Regions from separate parts of the Rhizobium sp. SYY.PMSO genome, predicted to be linked through region 1. Evidence: riboswitches for the same ligand, from Rfam matches in the RefSeq annotation. Region 1 holds a riboswitch; the other holds the start of a gene.
The links. Region 1 has a riboswitch for fluoride ahead of ACJJVH_RS32075 (MutS-related protein). Riboswitches for the same ligand answer to the same signal wherever they lie in the genome.
Positions count from the first base shown of each region.

Region 1 (3,190 bases):
GGCAACGAATGCCCGGGCCATTCCACCGCGGCGGGTGATGACGCCATGCATGATCTTCTGCCGGTAGAGCAGTTGAAGCAAACTCCATTGCTGTTGAATACAGGATATGCGAGGCTTTTCTACATTAACTGACCTGGCGGCGATCTCCGAGAGGATGGCAGCCATAGCGCGTACCAACGCACCGGCATGGGAATATTGCCGTGACCTCACTTAAATTGATCGCTTCCGAGAACATCCTCTTTGGATTTGACGACGCCCGTGTCTGGGGCTATCAAAACAGAATGGAGATGGAGCTCTCCAGATAACCGCCCTGCTGGCTGATGGCTCCTGCTATTGAAAGGCGTAAGCTCATTCATGGCGGGATCGTTTTTTTGCACAATCCTGACATCGAGCCTCCGTCTTTCCCGAGGAGACCCACATGAGCGGAAGGATTAGGCAATGCCGGGTGAGTTAAAGGATATTGCTGTTATCATCGATGGCGAGGACCCGCTTGCCGATGCGGTGCAAGCCAGTATCGCCTTGCGACTTTCCTTTCATCACGGTGCAAGAACCACTGTTTTCGAGCAGGGGCGAGCTGAGACATTCGAGCACCTTAGCTGGAGCGATGACCTCGGTGATAGCGATTATGGCGCCGTCGACATTTGCGGTATCGCCCGGCATTCGGACCTGACCGGGGAGCTGGAAACCTCGACGATGGCGCAGCTTCTCCGTTATGCCAACGAGAACGGAGCCTGGTTTAAGGAGGCAGGTCCCCAGGCTTTGCTGGAGCGGCTGCACTGCACAGATCTGGTTGTTGTCGGTCTGCCGGCAACTCTTCAGCACACATCCATGCCGCCAGTCGACGATGTCATCGTCAAGGCCGGCAGACCGCTGCTGGTGGTTCCGCGGCGCTTCGCGGAGCGCCGGGGATCCGATCGAACGATCGGTTATCATGTATTGATTGCCTGGAACGATAGCGCCGCGTGCGCTAGAACCCTTCACGATGCCATACCTTTCATTCGTGATGCGGCTGAAGTGACTTTGCTCTATGTGGACGAAGGCCGAAATCGAACGCATACCCAACACATGATCGCCGCCGTCTCCGATCATCTCGCAAGACACGGCATTCGGGCGAGGCCTGAGATTGCAGCAGCGAAAGGTGGCGGCACGCCGCAAATTGTCCTCGATCATATCGATCTGCTGAATGTGGATCTCCTGGTCATGGGAGCATTCGGCCGATCGAGGCTGGCCGAAACGCTTCTGGGCAGCACGACCAAGGACCTCCTCCACCATATCGGTGTCCCGATCCTGACGAGCCACTGAATGACCTTCAATCGGACCCTAAATCCCGACCCACAATCCAATCTGCTTTCGAAACGCGTCTATGAGAGATGATGGGGCATTGACCTGCCCTCGCCGACGACCTACCTCTAAGCCATGGGGATGGAGTCCCCCGTTCACGCCTTACTAGCTGATGACTCCTGCCACACTTGATTAAAGGCGCCACATCCGGCGCCAGGGCAGGAACTCATGAACGCAAATCACGACGTTTTCCGATCTTGTACGCCTGATCCATCGATGCCTTGCGGTGTCGTAAACCACGATTTCCTTGCATCGGGATGGAGGGCTGTCGAATGACTCTCCGCGAATACTCAACGTTCAGCGAGCCCGCCACCGTTGCGCCTGGTCCCTTTGAAGCCGAGACCTTCCGCAGCATTCTTTTTCCCTCTCATCTGGAAAATATGGGAGTTGATGAGGCGAGCGAACCAATCTGCTTCGTCGATTTGAATCTCGATCAGATCGTCGGTTCCATAGTGGAGAACAGAGACGAGGAAATCTTGCGGCCGATATTCTACTCTGCTCATCGGAGCGAAGAAATCGTCCGTTATAGGCAGGCAGTCTTTGCCGATCTCGAGCAGCCCGAGACCTATGCCGCATTCCCGCCGTTCTGCGACGCCATGCGTTCGGTGCGAGCCGACTTGGCGTATGCTGAACAGATCTCCCAGAAATCCCACAGAAACACCGTCATTTTACGAGCAGCACAGACCTATTGCGAGGCCATCCTCTCCCTCCTCTGGCACCTTCAGAAAGTTGAGATAGCGTCGATCGGGCTAAAGCATCTGCAAAGCTACATTCGCACCTATACCAGCTCCGGCCTGTTCAAGGAGCTAGCACGCGAAACTCGGGATCTGCGCACGACACTGGCGAATTGCAGCTATGGGATGTTGTTCCGTGGCGACGCCGTAACTGTGCGCCAGTATGCCGGGGAACCGGATTATACCGTAACGATCCTGGAGCGCTTCGCACGCTTCAGAGAGACAGACATCAAGCCGACCGAAGTGAATCCCGTTAAGAATGACTTCAGCCTGAACCATATCGAGGCTGGCATTCTCGAATTTGTGAGCCGTCTCTTTCAACGGGAATTCGACCGCCTCGAGCAATATGTCGTGCACCACGCCGGGTTCGTAGATCCCACTATCGCTCGGTTTGATCGGGAGATCGGTTTCTACGTCTCCTATCTGGCATATATCGAGCCTCTCAGACGAGCCGGCCTGCCATTTTGCCTTCCTGATATTTCGACCTCGTCAAAGACGTCCGAAGCCCTCGACAGCTTTGATCTCGCGCTGGCGCGGAAGCTGCTGCAAGAGCGGGGGACGATCGTCTGCAACGATTTCAATCTCGATGGTGCGGAGAGGCTGATCGTGGTGTCCGGTCCGAACCAAGGAGGAAAAACAACGTTTGCCCGAATGTTCGGCCAGTTGCATTTCCTGGCGAGCCTTGGTTGCCCGGTCCCGGGACGTCGCGCGCGGCTGTTCTTGCCGGATCGGATCTTCACCCATTTCGAGCGGGAGGAGGACATATCCAATCTTCGCGGCAAGCTCGAGGACGAGCTGGTGCGGCTTCATCAAACTTGCGAGGCAATGACAGGTGAAAGCGTGGTCATCCTCAATGAAATCTTCAATTCAACCAGCCTTGATGACCAAATATTCCTCAGCACGAATATTCTGAAGATGATCCTATCGACCGATGCCGTTGGGGTTTGCGTGACCTTTATCGATCGCCTGTCCAGGCTCGGCGAACAGACGGTCAGCATGGTGAGCACCGTCGACGAAAAGGATCCGGCACACCGCACCTTCAAGATCGTCAGAAAGGCCGCCGATGGTCTCGCCTATGCGCTCTCGCTCGCTCAAAAGCGGGGTGTGACCTACGA
Region 1 covers NZ_CP177351.1:1,167,725-1,170,914, forward strand. The annotation lists fluoride riboswitch at 275-337, shown strand; gene ACJJVH_RS32070 (universal stress protein) at 439-1,302, shown strand; fluoride riboswitch at 1,410-1,470, shown strand; gene ACJJVH_RS32075 (MutS-related protein) at 1,614-3,190, shown strand, end outside.

Region 2 (3,190 bases), 140 kb from region 1:
GGCTTATCGAGGCGGCGCTTGTCGGCATGTTCCGCATGAGCGCGCCTCCTGCGAGCAACGGGTTTGGCAATATAGCCGATACGCATATGGCCATCGTCGATGCCATCGCCGCGGGCGACGGCGCGGCGGCGCACAAGGCGATGGAGTTCGTCATCAACGATGGACGGCGTCACGTCCTTGAAGCGTTTGCCGCTGCCTGACGCATCCGGACCGGCCCGGCTTCACCAGCAACGGATGATCCGGGGCGCGATTTTAGGCGGATAGAACATTTTCGCGAGGCAATGGAGGCAGGCACCGCGCGCCGGAGCGGCAATGGCCGCCATGAGAGCATGGATTGAACATGCGCGGGCCAAAGGATAGAAAGGCGTGTGCCAAAGGATAGAAAGGCGTGTGCCGAGCGGGCTTTTCATATTGTAGATCCCGAAGTACGTACAATCGAGTGCAGCAGCATAGCGGCTTGATCTGGCAAAGGCTGACCGCTAGGTTAGCGCCGCGATCACGCGACAAAACAAGAGGATTCTCATGCCGACAGGCAAAGTTAAGTTTTTCAACACCGACAAGGGCTTTGGCTTCATTACGCCGGAAACCGGCGGAGCTGACGTATTCGTCCATGTCTCCGCTCTGCAATACGGCGACGTGCTGAGAGAGGGCCAGTCCGTTTCCTACGATCTGGGCCAGGATCGCAAGACCGGCAAGTCCAAGGCGGAAAACGTCAGGCCGCTCTGATGACCTAGCGTCGGCTGCCGCGCCGCCATCTGAATGCCTTCCACGATCCGGCGCAGGAAAATGACCTTGCACCGAGGCCAAGACCGGCAGGCGTGGAGTGCAGGAGCGCAAGGCGCGGCAACCGCATAGGTTGCCGCGATCAAACAAACCGTCTGCGACCCGTAAGTCGAGTACGATTGTCGCGAGGGGGCCATCCCCCTCCGATGACATGTCGGGATCGTGCTCCGCCGCCCTGCCGGCGAGACTGCCGCCCTGTTCGGCAAGCGGTTCAGATTATCGGTTGCGGATAGGCAGGGAGATTTGTCGATGCCGCCGTTGACAAGTTCTGCTGCAATGCGGTAAGTGCGTTTCCGGCAATGGATTCTGCCGGGTTCTTCGCAACCAAACCGCCCTGACAGGCTGATGACTCCTACTCAACTGTGATTTTCTCGCAGTGGGAGTCCTGTGCCTGTCATTCGCCCCCAAAAGCGATGACGGCGAACTCTCCGACTGCGTTCGGAGACAGACATGTCGTTTGCTTATTTGACTGGCCGTTTTTCGCAGATCGGCACCTTGTTGAAATGGGCTGCCGCGGTAATCCCCATGGCTGCAGCCGTCGGTTCCCTCTGCGCTCTCTTCCTCTGGGCGCTCGATCGAGCCACCGAAACTCGTTTCGAATACCCTTTCCTGCTCTTCGCACTGCCGGTCGCCGGCTTCTTCATAGCACTGGTCTATCACTGGATCGGACGTTCGGCCGAGGGAGGCAACAACCTCATCGTCGACCAAATCCATGAACCGGGCGCAGGCGTGCCGCTGCGCATGGCTCCGCTGATCCTCGTTTCGACGGTTCTCACCCACCTGTTCGGCGGCTCGGCCGGACGCGAGGGGACGGCGGTGCAACTCGGCGGCAGCCTGGCAAGCGCGGTCGGCAAGGCTTTTCGGCTGGATTCCTCGGAAATCCGCCTGATGCTCATGGCAGGCATCGCAGCGGGATTTGGAGCAGTCTTCGGCACGCCGATCGCCGGAGCCGTATTCGCCCTCGAAGTGCTCACCGTCGGGCGCATCCAGTACGAAGCCCTGATACCCTGCCTGATTGCGGCCGTCACGGGAGACTGGGTCTGCCATCTCTGGGGCATCCATCATGTCGCATATCCCATTGCATTCGGGTCGGGCGCCCCTTTCGAACTCGATATCAAACTATTCGCCGAGGTTGCCGTTGCCGGGATCGCATTCGGCCTGATCGGCCAGATATTCGCAGAAACGTCGCACGGGCTTCAAACGCTTTGGAAGCGGCTGTTTCCGTTCGCCCCCTTCCGCCCGGTCGTCGGCGGCCTTTTGGTCATCGGCCTCGTCTACGCCCTTGGAACGCGTTCCTATCTCGGCCTCGGCGTCTGGTCGCCAAATCCGGCGGATCCGACAATTCTCGGCTTTTTCGATCCGTCGCGGGCCGATTACTGGAGCTGGCTGCTCAAGCTGGTTTTCACCGTCATAACGCTGAGCGCCGGCTTCAAGGGCGGAGAGGTCACGCCCCTCTTCTTCATCGGCGCGGCTCTCGGCCACGCCATCGCGCAGCTGATCGGCGCCCCCGTCGATCTGTTCGCCGGCCTGGGCTTCGTGGCGGTATTCGCCGCGGCCTCCAATACCCCGCTTGCCTGCACCATTATGGGGCTTGAGCTCTTCGGTGCAGGCAACACGGTCTACATCGCGACCGCCTGCTTCATCGCATACGTCTTCAGCGGACACTCCGGCATCTACCTGTCGCAGCGCATCGGCGTTCCCAAAAACGATGCCGGGCTCATTCCGCCCGACGTCTCGCTCCGGGAGGTTCGGGAAATTGGCCGGCCCGCCCCCGTGACAAGCCTGCTTGACCGCCTCGGGCGGCAAGCCTCGGCCGCTCGAACCAAAACTCCATCGATCAAGGATCAGGAAATGCAGTTTTCACATGCGCTGACCCATAGCGACGTCGGCATGATAAGAATCTATTTGAAGCCCCGCGAAAAGATGCCGAGCAAAGGAGCTCGCAGCCTCTGGAGCTCCCGCCCCCTCTATCGCGAGCTGGTCCTCGAAGCGAAGAACGCCGGGCTGATGAACGCCGTGGCGCACCACACCCATTATGGCTACAGCAATCACGGCAAAGTGGAGGATTTCGGCAGCGAGATTCGCAATCCGGAGCTGACGATGTGCGTCGAAATCATCGGTCATCGCCATGAACTGGAGAATTTCGTCCGGAGACATGGCGGGATGCTGCATGACAAGGTCATCATCTTCAAGCATCTGGAGCACTGGTCCATCAGCAATCTGCACCTCGTCGAAAAGACGATCATCCCGCAGAGCGAGGACGACGAAACGATCGCGGATGCCGGTTGATCACCGGAACATGGCGAAGCGTGTTTCGGCACGCTTCCGCCTCAACGGAGGTCATGAGGCTTCCTCCTCGATTGCATTCTGCGCCACCTCGTCCACACCGCCGTTCAGGCGTTCGGCC
Region 2 covers NZ_CP177351.1:1,027,302-1,030,491, forward strand. The annotation lists gene ACJJVH_RS31405 (FadR/GntR family transcriptional regulator) at 1-200, shown strand, start outside; gene ACJJVH_RS31410 (cold-shock protein) at 523-726, shown strand; fluoride riboswitch at 1,070-1,145, shown strand; gene ACJJVH_RS31415 (DUF190 domain-containing protein) at 1,234-3,072, shown strand; gene crcB (fluoride efflux transporter CrcB) at 3,124-3,190, opposite strand, start outside.
Region 2: it holds a riboswitch for fluoride, as region 1 does, so the genes downstream of both, ACJJVH_RS31415 (DUF190 domain-containing protein) here and ACJJVH_RS32075 (MutS-related protein) in region 1, are expected to answer to the same signal.